Regions from separate parts of the Paraburkholderia sp. 40 genome, predicted to be linked through region 2. Evidence: predicted binding sites of a transcription regulator. Region 2 holds the regulator's gene; each other region holds the start of a gene.
The links. The regulator HrcA, encoded in region 2, represses chaperone genes, less so after heat shock. The targets are predictions, from matches to a motif close to TTAGCACTCNNNNNNNNNGAGTGCTAA.
Positions count from the first base shown of each region.

Region 1: a site for HrcA is predicted at 4,441-4,467, ahead of rpoH (RNA polymerase sigma factor RpoH). Genes of this name have one in related genera too.
Region 3: a site for HrcA is predicted at 3,946-3,972, ahead of groES (co-chaperone GroES). Genes of this name have one in related genera too.

Region 1 is NZ_JBNPVY010000004.1:3,661,610-3,668,724, reverse strand. It holds gene cydB (cytochrome d ubiquinol oxidase subunit II) at 22-1,158, opposite strand; gene OKW28_RS38950 (cytochrome ubiquinol oxidase subunit I) at 1,193-2,785, opposite strand; gene cydP (cytochrome oxidase putative small subunit CydP) at 2,775-3,035, opposite strand; gene rpoH (RNA polymerase sigma factor RpoH) at 3,444-4,379, opposite strand; gene OKW28_RS38935 (acyloxyacyl hydrolase) at 4,734-5,315, shown strand; gene OKW28_RS38930 (nuclear transport factor 2 family protein) at 5,357-5,740, shown strand; partial or broken gene OKW28_RS38925 (2-isopropylmalate synthase) at 5,938-6,924, opposite strand.
Region 2 is NZ_JBNPVY010000004.1:3,477,095-3,484,209, reverse strand. It holds gene recN (DNA repair protein RecN) at 1-1,513, opposite strand, end outside; gene OKW28_RS38140 (NAD kinase) at 1,580-2,482, opposite strand; gene hrcA (heat-inducible transcriptional repressor HrcA) at 2,693-3,712, shown strand; gene hemH (ferrochelatase) at 3,894-4,964, shown strand; gene OKW28_RS38125 (RNA-binding S4 domain-containing protein) at 4,973-5,380, shown strand; gene OKW28_RS38120 (hypothetical protein) at 5,352-5,513, opposite strand; gene grpE (nucleotide exchange factor GrpE) at 5,880-6,467, shown strand; gene dnaK (molecular chaperone DnaK) at 6,800-7,115, shown strand, end outside.
Region 3 is NZ_JBNPVY010000004.1:3,342,701-3,349,815, forward strand. It holds gene OKW28_RS37475 (hypothetical protein) at 1-11, opposite strand, end outside; gene OKW28_RS37480 (chondroitin 4-O-sulfotransferase) at 1-1,019, shown strand, start outside; gene cysC (adenylyl-sulfate kinase) at 1,046-1,684, shown strand; gene groL (chaperonin GroEL) at 1,889-3,529, opposite strand; gene groES (co-chaperone GroES) at 3,583-3,873, opposite strand; gene OKW28_RS37500 (IS1182 family transposase) at 4,502-5,932, shown strand; partial or broken gene OKW28_RS37505 (RNA polymerase sigma factor) at 6,196-6,758, shown strand; gene OKW28_RS37510 (hypothetical protein) at 6,771-7,085, shown strand.

The DNA of each region.
Region 1 (7,115 bases), 180 kb from region 2:
TCTGTTGAAGCGTCGTGCCGGTCAATACATCGAATGGTGGTTTTCCTTGATCGCCGCGGCGGTCACCTTGCCGCGCATCACGCGATACACCCAGCCCGTATAGAGCAGGATGATCGGCAGGAACACGATGACGGCGAACAGCATGATCTCGAGCGTCATGCGGCTCGATGTGGAATCCCACATGGTCAGGCTGCTGCGGCCGTCGAGCGACGAAGGCATGATGAACGGGAACATCGAAAAGCCCGCGGTCAAGATCAAGCCGACGATCATCAACGACGTCGACAGAAACGCCGTCGCCTCGAAGCGCGAACGCGCGAGCAGCACCGCGAGCACCCCGCCGACGAGACCCGCGAGCGGCGCAATCGCCATCCACGGGTAGAGCGCGTAGTTGTTCAGCCACAAACCCGGCGCGCCGATCACGGTCTTCATCAACGGATTGGAGACGGCGTCGAGCGGCGGCGCATCGACGATCTGATAGCCGCCGATCATCGTCGCGACGAACGCACCCGAGACGAGAAACAGCACCACCGTGCACAGCGCCGCGAGCCGCAGCGCCTTCGATGCGCGCTCGTGAACCACGCCATCGGTCTTCCACTTGACGAACGCGGCGCCGTGCGCGGCCAGCATCGACACGCTGACGAGTCCCGTCAGCAGAGCAAACGGATTGAGCAGGCCGAAGAAGCTGCCGTGATAGGTGACGCGCAGATCGGTATCGAACGAGAACGGTACGCCTTGCAGCAGATTGCCGAACGCGACACCGAACACCAGCGCCGGCACGAAGCCGCCGATAAAGAGGCCCCAGTCCCACGCGTTGCGCCAGCGCGGATCCTCGCGCTTGCCGCGATAGTCGAAGCCGACCGGGCGGAAGAACAGCGCGAACAGCACGAGCAGCATCGCGAAGTAGAATCCCGAGAAGGATGCCGCGTAGGCGAGCGGCCACGCGGCGAACATCGCGGCGGCTGCGGTCACGAACCAGACCTGATTGCCTTCCCACGTCGCGCCGACCGTGTTCACGACGATGCGGCGCTCGGAGTCGGTGTTGGCGATGAACGGCAGCAGGATCGCCGCGCCCATGTCGAAGCCGTCGGTGAGCGCGAAGGCGATCAGCAGTACACCTATCAATACCCACCAGATCAGTCTGAGAACTGCGTAGTCCATATGAGTTTCTCCTCCGGGGCGGTGCAGCGGTGCGTCATGCGGTCGTGTTCGACAGTGGCTGCGTCACCGGCTGTCCGATCTCGTGGTGATAGCGGCCCGTATGCAGCGACGAAGGGCCGAGCCGCGCGTACTTGAACATCAGCATGATCTCGATGACGAACAGCCCCGTGTAGAACAGCACGAAGCCGCCGATGCTCAGATACAGATCGCGCGGCGTCAGCGTCGACGCGGCCAGGTTGGTCGGCAGAATGCCCGCGATGCTCCACGGCTGGCGGCCCATTTCCGCGACGATCCAGCCGAGCTCGGCGGCGAGCCACGGCAGCGGAATCGCGATGACCGCCCAGCGCAGAAACCAGCGGCGCTTTTCGAGCAGCAACGTGCGCTGCGCGCAGAACCAGAAGGCGAGCACGAAGGTGGCGAGGAACAGCAGGCCAAGGCCGACCATCGTGCGGAACGAGAAGAACAGTGGCAACACCGGCGGAACCGTGCTTCTTGCCGCCGCGGCGATCTGGTCTGGCGTCGCGTCGATGACGTTCGGCGTGAACCGCTTGAGCAGCAGGGCGTAGCCGAGATCGTCCTTGTACTTGTCGAAATCCGCATGCGCCTCGTCGCTGGAGTCGCCGCCCTTTAACCGCTGCAACGCCGAATAGGCGAGCATGCCGTCCTTGATGCGACCTTCGTTTTCGGCGATCAGGTCGCGCAGGCCGACCACGGGTTCGTCGAGCGAGCGGGTCGCGATAATGCCGAGCGCGTACGGCACACGGATCGCATAGTCGGTGCGTTGCTCTTTCTGATTGGGGATGCCAAATATCGTGAACGGTGCTGGCGCGGGCGCGGTCTCCCATTCGGATTCGATCGCGGCGAGCTTGATCTGCTGGACTTCACCGGTGCGATAGCCGGATTCGTCGCCCAGCACGATCACGCACAGCGCCGACGCGAGGCCGAAGCCGGCGGCGATCGCGAACGAGCGCAGCGCGAACTCGGTGTCGCGGCGCTTCAACAGATACCACGACGACACGCCGAGTACGAACATCGCCGCGGTCACGTATCCAGCTGATACCGTGTGCACGAACTTGACCTGTGCAACCGGGTTGAAGATCACCGAGCCGATGCTGTCGAGCTCCATGCGCATCGTCTGATAGTTGAACTTCGCGCCGACCGGATTGTTCATCCAGCCGTTGGCAATCAGAATCCACAGCGCCGACAGGTTCGAACCGAGCGCGACACAGAACGTGACGATCAGATGCTGGATTTTTGACAATCTGTTCCAGCCGAAAAAGAACAGACCGACGAACGTCGATTCGAGGAAGAACGCCATCAGCCCTTCGACGGCGAGCGGCACGCCGAAAATGTCGCCGACGTAATGCGAGTAATAAGCCCAGTTGGTGCCGAACTGAAACTCGAGCGTGAGGCCGGTCGCGACGCCCATTGCAAAGTTGATGCCGAACAGCTTGCCCCAGAACTGCGTCATGTCCTTGTAGATCTGCTTGCCGGTCATCACGTAGACCGATTCCATGATGACGAGCAACCAGGCGAGACCGAGCGTGAGCGGCACGAACAGAAAGTGATAAAGCGCCGTGATGGCGAACTGGAACCGCGACAGTTCTACGACTTCGCTAACGGGCATGTTGATCACCTCGAGACGGATGCGGGGCGGGCACCGACAGCAGCGCCTGCGCGACCTGCTCAGGCGGCAGCATCATGTGCTGCGCCTGTGGATGATTGAAGAATGTGTACTTGAGCGCCATCAGTAGGACGAACTTGATGGCGAGGATGATGGCGATATCGCGCGCCAGCGTTGGACCGCGCACCCACCTGGTGAACCGGCCGCGCAAGCGCGACCGGACAGTGCTGCTGCGATTGAGGGCTATGGTCATGATCGGTCGAAGACGACTTCACGCCGGTGAGTCCGGCTGGATCCAGACCGCCCTGGCCGTCAGGCAGTCTGGCGAATGCATGCCGATTGTAGGAGGTGAACCTCGCGCGCTCAGGTTTAGCCATGCGGCAACACGTCGCGAAACTTGCCGCGTCTGTGCAGTATTGCTACCGGACTTGCGATACGTCAAGAAAGGCTTACCGGCCTCGACAGGCCGGCTTGCGGGTAGGCCGACGCGAAGCGCGGCCGCGGGGACGCAAGAAAGGGCGAAAAGAATGAAAAAGCCCCGCCGTCTTGCGAGGGCGGGGCTTGAGCGCGATGGTCGCTAAATGGCGCGACCGATTAACGCGTGTCGTTTTTACCTATGTCATGGGCGGGACACAATTGACGCGCGCATGGCTTCGACGCTTTACGCGTATTCGGTCAGCGCGCCGCGCATTTTCTTCATCGCGCTGGCTTCGATCTGGCGGATACGTTCGGCCGACACACCGAACTCGTCGGCCAGCTCGTGCAACGTGGAGCCGCCCGAGCCATCGTCGGCCACCTTCAGCCAGCGCGCTTCGATGATGCGGCGGCTGCGCGGATCGAGCGCGTCGAGCGCGCTTGCGATGCCGTCGCTTTGCAGCCGGTCGCGCTGACGCGAAGCCAGCACGGCAGTCGGCTCACTATGCGAGTCGGCCAGATAGGCGATTGGCGCGTACGACTCCTCGCCGTCTTCGACCTGACCTTCGAGCGCGATATCGCCGCCCGACAGACGCGTCTCCATCTCCGCGACCTCTTCGCGCTTCACGTTCAGCTCCTTCGCGAGACCGTCGATCTCGTCCGGCGTGAACGCGCCAAGCCCCTGTTTGTGGCTGCGCAGGTTGAAGAACAGCTTACGCTGCGCCTTGGTGGTGGCGACCTTCACCATACGCCAGTTGCGCAGGATGTACTCGTGGATCTCGGCCTTGATCCAGTGCATCGCGTATGACACGAGGCGCACGTTTTGTTCGGGATCGAAGCGCTTGACCGCTTTCATCAGGCCGATGTTGCCTTCCTGGATCAGGTCGGCGTGCGGCAACCCGTAACCGAGGTAGTTACGCGCGATGGACACGACGAGTCGCAAGTGCGACAGCACCAGGCGGCGCGCAGCCCCCAGATTGTCGTGTTCGCGCAATTCGGTGGCGAACTGGCGTTCCTCCGCCGGCGTCAGCATCGGAATCCGGTTGACCGCCTGAATGTAGGCGTCGATGTTGCCCAGGTGACCGGACAGCAGCGAGGAATGCGAGAGCGCCAGTGCACCTGCCGGAGCGGCCTTAGCCGACGACGGGCTCAAAGTACTCGGAAGGGTCATTGCATGGCTCACGTGTGAAGCTCCTTTGGAATCAGACAATAGCGTACTCAGTAAACGACTCCAGCGATGGATGTTAGCACTCAGATCTGCCGAGTGCTAATACTTAGAGGTCGCAGGGGTATCCGAGTTCCCGAAAATCCTATTGAGTTTTGACTTCTGATAGCCATCATACACTCTATTTGCCTTGCGCGTTAGACCTGTACAAAGTACCGCCCGGAGTAGTTGCACGCTCATGTTTGACTGACATCGTCCCGTTTTAAAGAGAATAATTGCTGGCCATGGGCATTCTCTGGGAAATACTTGCTCCTGAATTCGTGCCTGGAATAAAGGGGGCGCTCGCTTAATACTCGGCAGTATGGGGGACGGATGAACAGGCAGAATCTTGTGGTGCGTGGGCTTACTCTACTTACTCTAAAAGGCACGTTTGCCGTTTTGCTCGTTCTGCTGTTGGGTGCGGCGGGCGCGTCCCAAGCTGAGCAGTTCGGCGTGCAGGTGGCCGCCGGCGTCGGCGACCATCACGTCAGGACGCTCGATTTCGGCGTGGTTTGGGATCCGAACCTGACCTGGTGGCAGATCGGCGACTGGCATTTCGCGCTGCTCGGCGAGGCGCATGTCGCGTGGTGGCACACCAATGAAGGAAACGTTCACGACAACATCGGCGAGTTCGGCGTGACGCCGGTGATCCGCTTCATCAGGTCGTCGGGTTCGGTGCGGCCATTCATCGAGGTGGGTGCCGGCGTCCGGCTGCTGACCAGCCCGCGCATTTCTTCCGACTTCACGTTGGGCACCTCGTTCCAGTTCGCCGAGATGGCGGGCGTCGGGTTGCAGTTCGGCGCTCGTGAGCAGTATGTCGCCGGCTACCGCTTCCAGCATGTCTCCAATGGCGGTATCAAAGAGCCGAATCCTGGTATAAATTTCAGCCAGCTATATTTGCAATATCACTTCTGACCGTGGCCGCCTGCGGCTCGCGGTGTTCGAGGGGCTCTGCAATGGCGGCAAAGATGATCGAAGCGATCCGCGGGCTCGAGCGAGAGCGTTTTCGCGCGATGGTCGATGGCGATGGGCAGTCGCTCGACACGCTGCTCGCGGACAACGTGAGCTACGTCCATACGAATGGCAAGCGCGAGACGAAGCGGCAGTTCATCGACGGGATCACCGCGGGGCGCCGTCGTTATCGGCAAATCGAGGTGCAGTCGCAGGATGTCTTGCCGGCCGGGCGCGAGACCTACGTCGTCACGGGCCGCGCGCTGATCGAGATTGAGGCGAACAACGGCGCGCTCCTGTTTCCGATTGCCTATACCGCGATTCACACGCACGAAGACGGGCAGTGGCGACTGATCGCGTGGCAGGCGACCCGTTGCGCGCTCGAGTGAGATTCTCATCGGGCGGGCGCGCCTCGTGAGCGCGTCTCCAGCGGCAGCGGAATGCGGGTGTGCACTCCGCTGCAGCAGGCTCGAGGCCCAACGCGAATTCACGCGGTCGCGCATTCGCCAGCTTTGTCGCGGCTGTTTGCGCCGTGCTCGTCTACATCGGCATCCGCGTCGCGCGCCTCGCGCGTGCCGCGCATCGCTACCTCTCCCGCATACGGATGCCGCGCCGCAACCGGAAGCCGCGTGCAGCGTTCCGCCACGCGCCTGATCGTCGCGAGATCCGAGAAATCCAGACCGCTGTCGATACCCATCGCGTCGAGATTCATCGCGACTGTGACGAGATCGACGTTGCCGGTGCGCTCGCCATTGCCGAACAGACAGCCTTCGATGCGATCCGCGCCCGCCAGCAGCGCGAGTTGCGCCGCGGCCACGGCGGTGCCGCGATCGTTGTGCGGATGCACCGACAGCACGATGCTGTCGCGGTAACCGAGGTTGCGATGCATCCATTCGATCTGGTCGGCGAACACGTTCGGCGTGGCCGCTTCGACGCTTGCCGGCAGGTTGACGATCATCTTGTGATCGCGCGTAGGCCGCCACGTTTGCGCGAGCGCGTCGCACACCTCGCGCGCGAACGGCAGCTCGGTCGTGTTGAAGGTCTCGGGCGAGTACTGGAAGGTCCAGCGCGTGCCCGGCCGCGCCTGCGCGTGTTCCTTGATGAGGCCCGTGCCTTCGACGGCAAGCGCCTTGATCTCATCCTTCGGCTGCTGAAACACGATGCGCCGGAACGACGGGCAGATCGCGTTGTACAGATGCACAATCGCGCGCGGCGCGCCTTCGAGCGCGTCGAACGTGCGTGCGATCAGCTCCGCGCGCGACGGCACGAAGACTTCGATCGTGACGTCGTCGGGAATGCGTCGCTCGTCGATCAGCTTGCGCACGAAGTCGAAATCGGTGTGCGACGCCGACGGAAAGCCCACTTCGATTTCCTTGAAACCGATCGCGACCAGCATCTCGAAGTATTCGAGCTTCTGCGCAGCGTTCATCGGTTCGATCAGCGCCTGATTGCCGTCGCGCAGGTCCGTGCTCATCCAGACGGGTGCGGCGTCGACCGTGCGACTCGGCCATTTGCGGCCGGTCAGCCGGACGGCGGGAAAAGGGCGGTACTTTTCAGCGGGATTGCGCAACACGGTGAGGTGCCTCATTCGTGGTGTCGTCGGCGGAGGGTGGGGACGTCGAGCGGTTGGCCGACTGTGCACGCATGCACGCTGCGGATGCTGCCCATGCAACGTACATTTGATCCTCTCGCATCGTCCGCGCGGTAAACGGACGAATGCAAACGACGACAGGTTGTGGAGAACTACGACGGGGGCGAAGCGAA
Region 2 (7,115 bases):
GGAAATGATGATCGCCGCGCGCGGCGACCTGCGGCAGATGGGTCACGCACAGCACCTGGCGCGCCTCGCCGAGCTGATGCAATAGCCGTCCGACCACTTCGGCCACGCCGCCGCCGATGCCCGTATCCACTTCGTCGAAGATCAGCGTCGGTGTCGGGCTGGCCGTGCTCGCGATCACTGCGAGCGCGAGACTGATACGCGCGAGTTCGCCGCCCGACGCGACCTTCGCGAGCGGCCGCAGCGGCACGCCGGCATGACCGGCGACGCGGAACTCGATCTGCTCGAGCCCGTGCGCGCCGCCTTCGGGCAGCGGCACCAGCGCGACCTCGAAGCTGCCGCCTTTCATCGACAGTTCCTGCATGCCGGTCGTGACCGCCTGGCCGAGCGCCTTGCCTGCTTTCGCGCGTGCCTTCGACAGCTTTTTCGCCTCGGCGACGAACACTTCCTTCGCTTGCGCTTCGGCGGCGCGCAGGCCGTCGAGGTCGGCGGCGGCGTCGAGCGCGGCCAATTGCTTGCGCCGCTCTGCGTGTTCTTCCGGCAGCGTCTCAGGCTGCAGGCGGAACTTGCGCGCAGCCGAGTGCAGCGTGTCGAGGCGCTTTTCGACCTGCGCGAGCCGCTCCGGATCGAGCTCGAGCTTCTGCGCGTAGTGGCTCAGCGAATACGCGGCTTCCTGCAACTGGATTTCGGCCGGTTCGAGCGCGGCGAGCACGTCGTTCAGCGCGGGGTCGATCTCCGCGAGGTCGCGCACCTTCGACACGATCGAGCCGAGATGCGTGATCATCGCGTCGTCCGATTCGGACAGCGCGCCGAGCGCTCCCTGCACGCCGTCGATCAGATTCGCGGAATGCGACAGCCGCCGATGCTCGGTGTTGACTTCTTCCCATTCGCCCGGCTGTGGCGCGAGCTTGTCGAGTTCGGTGAGTTGCCACGCGAGTCGCTCGCGTTCGAGTTGCAGCTCGCGATCGCGCGTTTGCGCGTGCTCGACGACCTGCGCCTTGTCGCGCCACGTGCGCCACGCGCGCGTGACGGCGGCGGCCAGGTCGGACAGGCCCGCGTGCGTGTCGAACAGCTCGCGCTGCGCGTCCGGGCGCATCAGCAACTGGTGCGCGTGCTGGCCGTGAATATCGACGAGCATCTCGCCGACCTCGCGCAGCTGCGCGAGCGTGGCCGCCGTACCGTTGATGAACGCGCGCGAGCGGCCGTTCGCGTCGACCACCCGCCGCAGCATCACGGTGCCGCCGTGCTGGCTGTCGTCGGCCGCGCCGAGCGCCTGCGTGTCGAGCCATTGATCGACCTGTGCGTGCGTCTCGAACTCCGCGGTGATGTCGGCGCGGCTCTCGCCGGTGCGCACGACGCTCGCCTCGGCGCGCGCGCCTAGTGCCAGCGCGAGCGCGTCGATCAGGATCGATTTGCCGGCGCCGGTTTCGCCCGAGAAAACGGTAAAGCCGCTGTCGAATTCGAGGTCGAGCGCGGCGACGATGACGAAGTCGCGTATCGAGAGGTGGCGAAGCATGGAGGTCGTCGGGTGAGCTTGGGATTCGGGTGGCGGCCGCGGCGGCGTGCGAAATCAAAGTGCCGCTTACGGCCTCGGGTCTTCTTCGTGCGACGGGTACTCGTGCCAGTGCAGCTTCTTGCGTAGCGTCGCGTAGTAGCTGTAGCCGACCGGATGCAGCATCGGCACCGTGTGGCGCGAACGGCGCACCTCGATCGTGTCGCCGAGCTCCAGCGACGTGAACGACTGCATGTCGAAATTGACGTTCACCTCGCGCCCGGAAACGATCTGGATGCTGACCTTCGATTCGTCCGGCAGCACGATCGGCCGGTTCGACAGCGCGTGCGGCGCGATCGGCACGAGCACGATGCCCTGTAGTTGCGGATGCAGGATCGGCCCCTGCGAAGACAGCGCGTACGCGGTCGAGCCGGTCGGCGTCGCGACGATCAGGCCGTCCGAGCGCTGGTTGTACATGAAGCGGCCGTCGACCGACACGCGCAACTCCGCCATGCCCGAGAAGCCGCTGCGGTTGACCACCACGTCGTTGAACGCGAGCGCGTGGTAGATCGGCGTGCCGTCGCGCACGATGCGCGCTTCGAGCAGCACGCGCTCCTCGCGCTCGAAATTGCCGGACAGCATCTGCGGCACGATCTCGCGCATGTCGGAGATCGGAATGTCCGTGATGAAGCCGAGCCGCCCGTGGTTGATGCCGATCAAGGGCGTGCGATACGGCGCGAGCTGGCGGCCGATGCCGAGCATCGTGCCGTCGCCGCCGAGCACCACGGCGACGTCGGCGCGCGCGCCGATCTCGGCGAGACGCAGCGCCGGATAGTCGGTCACGCCGATTTCGGCGGCGGTGTCGGCTTCGAACACGACTTCGAGGCCGAGCTTCGCGATGCACGCGGCGAGCGCGGTCAGCGGCTCGCCGATGCCTGGCGTATTGCTGCGCCCGACGAGCGCGACGGTCTTGAACTGGCTGGTCACTTGCATGCCGGCATTACACCATAGGTAGGGCCTGAAAAGAACCGCAGACCAACCCGGTTGTGGGGCGGCGCACGCAGGGCGTCTGCGTATGTCGCGATTATCGTTAGAATGGTGAAGACCCGATGACATGCGAGCCCGCCGACGGCGGCGCATTCGCCGGGAGCGGGCGCCGCGGGCGCTCCCGGCTGCGATGCCATTGAGCTAAAATTTTTCTTCATGCTAGATCCTCGCGCACAAACCCTCCTCAAAACGCTGATTGAGCGCTACATCGCCGAAGGTCAGCCGGTCGGCTCGCGCACGCTGTCACGTTATTCGGGCCTCGAACTGAGTCCGGCCACGATCCGCAACGTGATGTCGGACCTCGAGGATCTGGGGCTCGTGATCAGTCCGCATACGTCGGCAGGGCGCATTCCGACGCCACGCGGCTACCGCCTGTTCGTCGACACGATGCTGACCGTCGAATCCGCCGCCGACGAGGAGGCGGTGACGCGCACCGTCAAGACCACGCTGCAGGTGGGCGAGCCGCAGAAGATCGTCGCCGCAGCGGCGAGCGTGCTGTCAAATCTGTCGCAGTTCGCCGGCGTCGTGCTCACGCCGCGTCGCAGCCACGTGTTCAAGCAGATCGAATTCATGCGCCTGTCCGACCAGCGCATTCTGCTGATCATCGTGACGCCCGAAGGCGACGTGCAAAACCGCATCCTCGCCACCCAGCGCGACTTTTCGCCTTCGCAGCTGGTGGAAGCCTCCAATTACATCAATGCGCACTTCGCGGGCCTCTCGTTCGACGAGGTGCGCCGCCGCCTGCGGGAGGAAATCGACGAGCTGCGTGGCGACATGACCTCGCTGATGCACGCGGCCGTCACCGCGAGCACCGACGAATCCGACACCGGCGAGACCGTGTTGATCTCGGGCGAGCGCAATCTGCTCGAAGTCGCCGATCTTTCGTCGGACATGGCGCGCCTGCGCAAACTGTTCGATGTGTTCGACCAGAAGACCAGCCTCCTTCAGTTGCTCGACGTGTCGAGTCACGCGGCGGGCGTGCAAATATTCATTGGCGGCGAATCGAATCTGGTACCGATCGAGGAAATGAGCGTCGTCACCGCGCCGTACGAGGTGAACGGCAAGATCGTCGGCACGCTCGGGGTGATCGGACCGACCCGCATGGCCTACAACCGCGTGATTCCGATCGTGGACATAACCGCTCGGCTGTTGTCCATGACGCTCAGCCAGCAGTAGTCCTCGGGCTCCGCGGAACTGGCGTCATCGCAGTCCGTGGCGACCATGATGCGCGAACAACCGGCGTCTGCCAATCGTCCGAATGGCCAGGGGTCTCTGGCGGCGCCGGGCAGAACCTGCGCCGCTATAATGAATCTCCATTGAATCGACTCGCCGCATGATGCGGTGATTTCTGCTACCTATGCGCTTCGACCTCGAGCGGCCTTCACAGAACGCCACGTCGCATCGCGTCGCCGTGTTGCTGATCAATCTCGGCACGCCCGACGCGCCGACGCCGCGCGCGGTGCGCCGCTACCTCGCGCAGTTCCTGTCCGATCCTCGCGTGGTCGAAATTCCGGCGCTGCTGTGGCAGCTGATTCTGCGTCTGCTGATTCTGCCGTTTCGCGGCCGCAGCTCTGCGAAGAAGTATGCGGCGGTGTGGATGCCCGAGGGCTCACCGCTGCGCGTCCACACCGAAAAGCAGGTCGAGGGCCTGCGCCATCTGCTGCAACTGAACGACTACACGGTGCTGGTCGACTACGCGATGCGCTACGGCACGCCCGGCATTCCGGCAATGCTGAACCAGCTGAAGCTCGCGGGCGCCGAGCGCGTGTTGCTGATGCCGATGTATCCGCAGTATTCGGCGTCGACCACCGCGACCGCGTTCGACGAAGCCTTTTCCGCGCTCGAGCGCATGCGCAACCAGCCGGAAGTCCGCACCGTGCGCCAGTACGCCGATCACCCGGCGTACATCGCGGCGCTCGCCGCACAGGTGCACCACTACTGGCATCTGCACGGCCGCCCCGATTTCGCGGCGGGCGACAAGCTCGTGCTCAGTTTCCACGGCGTGCCCAAGCGCACGCTCGACCTCGGTGACCCGTACCACGAGCAATGCCAGCAGACCGGCGCGCTGCTGATGCAGGCGCTCGATTTGACGTCGGTCGAATGCCGCATCACGTTCCAGTCGCGCTTCGGCAAGGCCGAATGGCTGCAGCCCTATACGGCGCCGACGTTGAAGGAACTCGGCGCGGCAGGCGTGCGGCGTGCTGACGTGTTTTGCCCGGGTTTCACCGCCGACTGCCTCGAAACGATCGAGGAAATCGGCATGGAAGTGCGCCGCGAATTTCTGCAGGCGGGTGGCAAGGAGTTTCACCGGATCGCCTGTCTGAACGCGTCGCAGCCGTGGGTTGCCGCGCTTGGCGAAATCGTTGCGCAGCATCTGCAGGGCTGGCCCGTGCAGGCGGTGCCGGTGCCGCACACGACAGGAGCTTGAATACGCAGATGAACTACCGCATTTCAACCGAACCGGGCGCGAAACTGCGCATCGATAAATGGCTGTGGGCCGCGCGCTTCTTCAAGACGCGTTCGCTGGCCGCGGAGGCGGTCGACAAGGGGCGGGTGCGTATCGGCGGCGTGGCTGTGAAGCCGGCGAAGGACGTGCGTGTCGGCGATCTGGTCGAAATCGAGATCGAGCGCTACGTGTGGCAGGTGGAGGTGCTGGGCGTATGCGACGTACGCGGTCCCGCGAGCGTCGCGCAGACGCTCTATGTGGAAACCGCGCAGAGCAAGGCGAAGCGGCAGGTCGAGCAGGAGCGGCGCAAGGTGTACCACGAGCCGGCCGCCGCGCTGCACGGCCGACCGACCAAACGCGACCGGCGCACTATCGACAGATTTTCAGGTGGGGATTGAAAAACTGCTCCACGGTGGCGTGTGCGCCGCCGTACTCAGTGGTGTGGTCGTTGACCGCACCGGACATGCAGATGGTCGTGGTGCCCGCGATCAGTACCAGTGCGACCACCCCGATTGCAAAGGTCAGTTTCACGGTACTCCCCTTGATGGGCTGAAACAGGCTATCGGAACGACTGTCAGGTGTCGGTAACGCTTACGTCAGATTAGGGTTAACGTGGCGTTGCCGCTCCATGACTGGAGAATAGGTCAGTTGCGGGCTGCACTCAATCTCTATCTGATTGCGCCACGTTGAGGCTTGTTACGGCGCATTTCGCCTGCACGTCGGTGGTGCGAAAAAATTCTCGGAGCCGCTTGAAACGGCTTTTTCAGGCCCCATCTGGGGTGCGGTCTGGCGGATCGGCGCGAAGACGCGTGTCGCGATTTTGCAAAGCATGAATCGTACTGTGTCGGAATGGCTTGCACCGCCTTTGGCTTTTACTTTTTAACGACTTTCAGCGACATGGAAAACACGCAAGAGAACCCGACGAGCCAGAATCCCACGCCCGCCGACGAAGCCGCGCGCCAGGCCGCCGAGGCGGGCGAGGCCGCTGTTCAACAGCCGGACACCGGCGCCCCCGCGGAACCGGCCCAGAGTGCCGCCGAGCAGGCGCTGGCCGACGCTCAGGCGAAGATCGCCGAGTTGCAGGAAAGCTTCCTGCGCGCGAAGGCCGAAACCGAAAATGTGCGCCGTCGCGCTCAGGAAGACGTCGCCAAGGCGCACAAGTTTGCGATCGAGAGCTTCGCCGAGCATCTGCTGCCGGTGGTCGACAGTCTCGAAGCGGCCATCGCCCATTCGTCCGACGACTTGCAGAAGGTCCGCGAAGGCGTCGAGCTCACGCTGCGGCAGTTGAGCGGCGCGCTCGAGAAGGGGCGCGTCGTGGCGATCAATCCGGTCGGCGAAAAGTTCGATCCGCATCGCCATCAGGCCATTTCGATGGTGCCGGCCGACCAGGAGCCGAACACCGTCGTCGCGGTGCTGCAAAAGGGCTTTGTGATCGCGGATCGCGTGCTGCGTCCCGCGCTCGTGACCGTCGCGGCGCCGAAGTAATCACGTCGACACTCGCTCCGGGAGTTTGCACCGGTGGCGTCTGCTGCGTCGCTTCGCATCGCTACGTGCCGCAAAGATCCCATCGATTCAGGCACTTCCGGCGAACCACGCCGGGGGCGCCGCGCAGACTGACGGAGCGGGCTCGCAGCGAAGATTCAGGCGCCTCGCCCCGTGATTGAAAAAAATTAAAGACCGCATCGCAAAAGAGGTCTTGAAAACGATGCGGCCGCACTTATTTTGAGTGCAGGTATGAGTTGAGAGCGGATCGTCCCGCCGCCAGATGGGCCAACCGGGCGCTTTCCGCAGCGATCAAAGTCAGGAGATTTGTAAAAATGGGCAAAATCATCGGTATCGACCTCGGCACGACCAACTCGTGCGTGGCGATCATGGAAGGCAACTCGGTCAAGGTCATCGAGAACTCGGAAGGCGCGCGCACCACGCCGTCGATCATCGCTTACATGGATGACAGCGAGATCCTGGTCGGCGCGCCGGCCAAGCGTCAGTCGGTCACGAACCCGAAGAACACGCTGTTCGCGGTCAAGCGCCTGATCGGCCGCCGCTTCGAAGAGAAGGAAGTGCAGAAGGACATCGGCCTGATGCCCTACAAGATCATCAAGGCCGACAACGGTGACGCATGGATCGAAGTGC
Region 3 (7,115 bases), 130 kb from region 2:
TGATCAAACATCCGGTCAACTACTGCACGATCCTGCGCGATCCGCTCGCGCGCCAGATCTCGCACTACTGGTACGCGGCGAACGGCAAGAACGGCCAGATCACGCGCGGCGTCAGCGTGTCGGCGACCGAGGCTCTGGCGCTGCAAGGCGTACTGTCGCTCGACGAGTGGGTCAGCGAATCGCTCGGCGGCAGGAACCTGTTCGTGCAGATGCTGAGCGGCGAGCCGGCGGTCAACGAAGCGAGCCTCGCCGTCGCGCAAATCCATTTGCGCGAACAGATCGGTACCGTCGGCGTCTGCGAGGACATGAGCGAATTCTTATTGCGGCTGTGCGGTTCGACAGGGATGAAATTCCCGTTCTGTTTCGAAGCGAATCGCACCAATGGCGCGCCGAAAGGCAAAGCTCACATCAGCGAAGCAGCCAGACAAAAGTTCATCGACGACAATAGCCTCGATTACGAACTGTTCCGCGACGCGAATCGAATCGTCGAAGCCTATGCGAATGAAACGGGCAGCGTCTTTTCGAATGCGCTCGAATTGGTCCGCGTGATTCAGTCCGAAATAAATCAGCTCGAGAATCCGCACGTCTATAGCGCGACGGTTTTCGGCATCGATGGCTCATTCCTGTCGCGCGTGCATGAGGTGATCGGCCGCTTCGATCTCGCGCCGATCGACACCTATCTGGAGTTCGCGCGAAGCCGGCAGCGTCCGCCGGTCGACCTGTTCGACGGTTTTGTCGACACGGTGCGCGACGGCGTAGTGTGCGGCTGGGCCGTCAACCTGAGCGAGCCGCAGCGGCAGGTACCGCTCGAGGTGCGGGTCGGCACGCAGATCGTCGCGGCCGGCTGCAGCGGCGAGCCGCGGCCCGATGTGGCGAGCGCCGGCTATCCGAGCGCATACAGCGGATTTTCGATTCCACTGCCGAACGATATTCCGGAAGGCTTTCGCGTTACCATTGCCAATTCCACCGAAAGCCTGCACAACGCCGGCACGTGGCGGCAAGGCTGGCACTGCGAATGAGCCAGAAAAGCCAAGAGAACCTATCCATGAAAGAGCCGCCCCAATTCGTGCAACGCTTCCACGGCAAGATCGCGGTGCGGGACCGCATACGCATGTTCGATCAGATGCCCACCACGATCTGGCTGACCGGCCTGTCCGGCGCCGGCAAATCGACGCTCGCGTTCGCGCTCGAGGAGCAGCTGATCGCGCTCGGTCACGCCTGCTATGTGCTCGACGGCGACAACATCCGCCACGGTCTGGCGAGCGACCTTGGATTCGAGCCCGACGACCGGCGCGAAAACATCCGCCGGGTCGCGCACGTCGCCCAATTGATGAACGACGCGGGTCTGATCGTGATTTCCGCGCTGATTTCGCCGCTACGCGAAGATCGGGCAATGGCGCGCGCGATCATCGGAGCCGACAAGTTCGTCGAAACCTATGTGTCCGCCTCGCTCGCCACCTGCGCGAGCCGCGATCCCAAAGGTCTTTACGCGAAAGCGAGGTCTGGCGAGATCAGCTCGTTCACCGGCGTATCAGCGCCCTATGAAGCGCCGATCGATCCCGACCTGCACGTCGACACGGGAACGCTGAGCCCCGCGCAAAGCGTTGCGCAGATCTTCCACTACCTGCGCGAACAGTGCCTCGGAAGGTCCTCTCATCGCACGGCTCACGCCGCGGGCGCCTGATCCGGACAAAAGGGCGTCCGGAGGCGCTCGCCAGCAAGCACATCAACGCCGGCCCCAAACGAAAAAAACCCGCATAAGCGGGTTTTTTCGTTTGGGGAAACGCCTCGCGGCGCGCTCCCCACTTGGACTTCCAGCCGGGCCTCGTCCGTGATCCAGACGCGCGGCAGTTCAACCACGCGGCCGGACCACGAGACCCGAGCGGAATTACATGTCCATGCCCATGCCGCCCATGCCGCCGGGCATGCCGCCAGGCATCGGAGCATCTTCCTTCGGCAGTTCGCAGACAGCTGCGTCGGTCGTCAGCAGCAGGCCAGCAACCGAAGCTGCGTTTTGCAGCGCCGTGCGCGTCACCTTCGTCGGGTCCACGACACCTGCGTCGACCAGGTCGACGTACTCGCCGGTCGCTGCGTTGTAGCCGTAGTTGCCCTTGCCAGCAGCAACCGCTGCCACGACGACGCTCGCTTCTTCGCCACCGTTGGCGACGATCTGGCGCAGCGGCTCTTCCATGGCGCGCAGAACGATCTTGATACCTGCGTCCTGATCGGCGTTAGCGCCCTTCAGGCCAGCGATTGCCGTACGTGCACGGATCAGCGCGACGCCGCCGCCAGCCACGATGCCTTCTTCCACAGCTGCGCGCGTTGCGTGCAGTGCGTCTTCGACACGTGCCTTCTTTTCCTTCATTTCGACTTCGGTCGCAGCACCGACCTTGATCACCGCAACACCGCCTGCCAGCTTGGCAACGCGTTCTTGCAGCTTTTCACGGTCGTAGTCCGAGGTCGCTTCTTCGATCTGCGTGCGCACTTGCTTGACGCGAGCTTCGATGTTCGCTGCTTCGCCAGCGCCGTCGATGATCGTGGTGTTTTCCTTGCCCACTTCGATGCGCTTCGCCTGGCCCAGTTCAGCCAGCGTTGCCTTCTCGAGCGTGAGGCCGGTTTCTTCAGCGATGACCTGACCGCCGGTCAGGATCGCGATGTCTTCCAGCATCGCCTTACGACGATCGCCGAAGCCCGGAGCCTTGACGGCAACGGTCTTCAGGATGCCGCGGATGTTGTTGACGACCAGCGTTGCGAGCGCTTCGCCTTCGACGTCTTCAGCGATGATCAGCAGCGGACGGCCAGCCTTCGCGACTTGCTCGAGCACCGGCAGCAGATCACGGATGTTCGACACCTTCTTGTCGTGCAGCAGCACGAACGGGTTCTCGAGCACGGCGACTTGCTTGTCCGGGTTGTTGATGAAATACGGCGACAGGTAGCCGCGGTCGAATTGCATACCTTCGACGACGTCCAGCTCGTCTTGCAGCGACTTGCCGTCTTCGACGGTGATCACGCCTTCCTTGCCGACCTTGTCCATTGCTTCAGCGATGCGCTCGCCGATCGACGAATCGCTGTTCGCCGAGATCGCGCCAACCTGGGCGATTTCCTTGTTGGTCGTGCACGGCTTGCTGATCTTGCGCAGTTCTTCGATTGCAGCTGCAACAGCCTTGTCGATACCGCGCTTCAGGTCCATCGGGTTCATGCCCGATGCGACGTACTTCATGCCTTCGCGGACGATCGATTGCGCGAGAACCGTAGCGGTCGTCGTGCCGTCGCCTGCGTTGTCGCTGGTCTTGGAAGCGACTTCCTTGACCATTTGCGCGCCCATGTTCTGGAGCTTGTCTTTCAGTTCGATCTCTTTCGCGACCGACACACCGTCCTTGGTGACCGTCGGGCCGCCGAAGCTGCGCTCGAGAACCACGTTGCGGCCCTTCGGACCCAGCGTGACCTTCACGGCGTTGGCGAGAATATTCACGCCTTCGACCATCTTGGCACGGGCGGAATCACCGAATACGACGTCTTTAGCTGCCATCTTCTAACTCCTTGAATACTTTGGATATAACCGGTGAAGTAGCGACCTTGCGCTTACTTCTGCACCACGGCCATGATGTCTTCTTCGCGCATCACGAGCAGTTCGTTGCCGTCGACCTTGACGGTCTGGCCTGCGTACTTGCCGAACAGGACGCGGTCGCCTACCTTCACGTCGAGCGCAATGGCTGCGCCCTTGTCGTCGCGCTTGCCCGGGCCGACTGCGAGGATTTCACCTTGATCCGGCTTTTCCGCTGCGGCTTCGGGGATCACGATGCCCGACGCGGTCTTGGTTTCCTGATCCAGACGCTTGACGATCACGCGATCATGCAAAGGACGAAGGTTCATACATACTCCTCTCTGATTGAGACTGAAGAACGCTGAGAAAAACCCGGCTGGCCGAGCCAACCGGAGATGTTGTTAGCACTCTCGTGCAGCGAGTGCTAATTATATGGACGGGCAGTGACAAATTCAAGAAGGGGGAACGCGGTCGAAGTTCACTGATGTCGAGATTCATTCAACCTGGAACTTTGTTCACTAAGTTGGAACTCCCGAGCACGCAAAAAAAACCGGCGCATCGCACCGTTTTCCCCAACAAAAACAGTCATCTACCCAATCCCCACCTAGCAAACCAACTGCGCTACCTCATACGCTGGAGACACCTGCGACGCAGATTTCAACGCGGCGCGGCGCCTGCCGCGCGTCGTCGCCCAGGGAAATCCCCGAACTGAGGAACGGGATAGCCCCGCCGACCATTCCACGGGCCTCCAGCGTGGCGCTCAAGGGGATCCGCTCGCTCACTGGAAGCACAGCACAGAGAAGATCTGTCTCGACCAAGCGTGCCTGGCGTGTCACAGGTCGACCCCGCTCCGGATGGAGTACGGCCGACCGCCTCGGGCAGCAGTCGGCCCAGACTGTGTCAAAACGCCATTTTGACAGGTTAAAATGGCTCATCCGATAGCGGAGGATGGGCGAGATGAAGCGGTTCGTTCAAGGCGACAGTCGTACACAAAGCTTTCTCCTCCCTGAAGCACTTGACGACTACGTGACGGACACCAATCCCGTGCGTGTAGTCGATGTTTTTGTAGATGAGCTTGATCTTCAGAAGCTTGGGTTTGAAGGTGTTGAGCCAGCGCTGACAGGGCGGCCTTCGTATCATCCGGAGGTGATGCTCAAGATCTACATCTACGGTTACCTGAACCGTATTCAATCCAGCCGTCGCCTTGAACGCGAGGCTCAGCGCAACGTCGAACTGATGTGGCTCACGGGCCGCTTGGCGCCGGACTTCAAGACCATTGCTCGGTTCCGTAAAGACAACGGCAAAGCAATCCGCAGCGTCTGTCGTCAGTTCGTCATGCTATGCCAGCGTCTGGACCTTTTCGCTGAAGCGTTCGTTGCGATCGACGGCAGCAAGTTCAAGGCGGTGAACCATCGTGATCGCAACTTCACAAGCGCCAAGCTCGAACGACGCATGCGCGACATCGAGTCAAGTATCGCTCGCTATCTCGAGGCGATGGACACAGCCGATCGTCAGGAGCCTGCAATCGCGAAGGCCAGAACAGAGCGACTGCAAGACAAGATCGCGGCCTTGAAGGAACAGATGCGAAGCCTCAAGGAAATCGAGGTTAAGCTGAACGAAGCACCGGACCGACAGGTGTCGCTCACGGATCCCGATGCCCGTTCGATGAAGACACGAGGAACGGGAGTCGTCGGCTACAACGTCCAGACGGCGGTTGACACGAAGCACCATCTGATCGTCGCGCACGTCGTTACGAATGATGGCATTGATCGTGATCAGTTGACGTCGATGGCGAAGCTGGCGCGTGATGAGATGGCCGTCGACAAGCTCACCGCAGTTGCGGATCGCGGCTACTACAAGAGCGAGGAGATACTCGCATGTCATGAGGCTGGAATAAGCGTGCTCGTTCCCAAACCGGTGACATCGAGCGCAACGGCTAATGGCCGCTTCGGCAAGGATGACTTCATTTACAACGCACAGACGGACGAATATCGGTGCCCGGCGGGCCAGCGGCTCATCTGGCGATTCTCAACTGTTGAGCGCGGTCTGAAGATCAGTAAATACTGGAGTTCAAATTGCCAGCAATGCTCACTAAAGGGGGATTGCACGCCGGGTCCTCAACGTCGCGTGACACGCTGGGAGCACGAGGCTGTTCTCGATGAGATGCAGGCGCGACTTGATCATGCGCCTGAGATGATGTGCATCCGGCGACAGACTGTCGAGCACCCGTTCGGCACGATCAAGGCATGGATGGGCGCCACTCATTTCCTGACACGGACCATCGAGCGGGTGAGTACGGAGATGAGCTTGCACGTGCTGGCGTACAACATGAAGCGAGTGATCAAGCTACTCGGTTCAGAAGCGGTTATGAAGGCGATGCGGGCGTGATGCCCGTACGGGGTTGTTGAGCCTTTGCGATATGTTCGGTTGTGGTTTGCGTTCAGATTGCCGCAAACGACAAGCCGCGACATGCGCCGGAACAGGTTTCGTCAATTCCCAGTGGCCACGCGTTTTGACACAGTCTGGGCCATGAAGCGTCGTTCGCCTTCGCCGACGAGCGGACGTTCATCCGTGCCTTGCTCACGGCTGGCGACGACACAGGTTTTTTCTGTCGATCACAATATCCGTGGTTGTGAATCGTCTTCAGCCGTATGGAACCGCCACCCACCACGAGTCCAATGAACGAACGCGATACCGCCATCACTGCAACCGTCTTGCGTGAGCGTATGAGACTCGGGAATTTCATCCGGCGTCGCGTACTTGATCCGAGTGAGGCGGAGGACATCTTGCAGGATGTGCTTTACGAGTTCGTCCGAGCCTATTGAACAGGTTAGCGCGTGGTTGTTTCGCGTGGCGCGAAGCCGCATCATCGACCGCTTTCGCAAGAAGAAGGAGCAACCGCTAGTCGAAACGGTCGACGAGACCGACGACTCCGGCGACGAGTATCGGCTCGATCTCCTGCTGCCTGCAAACGATGCCGGACTGGAATCCGCTTATGCAAGGTCGGTGTTATTGGAGGAATTGCAACGCGCGCTTGACGGATTGCCAAAAATCAGCGTGAGATTTTCATCGCTCACGAACTCGAGGGGCGCAGCTTTAAAGATTTGTCGTCCGAGAGCGGGTGAGCGTGAATACGCTGCTAGCGCGCAAGCGTTATGCGGTGCTACATCTGCGAACCCGCTTGCGAGCCGTGTATGACGAACTGGATATTTGAAGGTGAGAGCAAATGGGTTTCGCATTTAAATTCTTCAGGAAAGCGTTGTTGGTTCTTTTGGGCATTACGGTGCTGGGATGGATGGTGATGGCATTGTGGAATTGGGTTATCCCGGCACTGTTCGTTGGCGGCCGCCCGATTGACTACACGCACGCCATGGGTCTGTTGATCCTGAGTCGTATCCTGTTTGGTGGATTTCGAGGTCATGGCGGTTGGGGCGGACGCCGGCATTGGCGTTGGTGGGAACAGATGACACCTGAAGAGCGTGAAAAATTTCAGAAAGGCATGTTTTCCGTTCGCGACAAGCACCCAGGAGACTGCACATGAGCGACGCGTCGAAATCCACTTGCAAGAAAG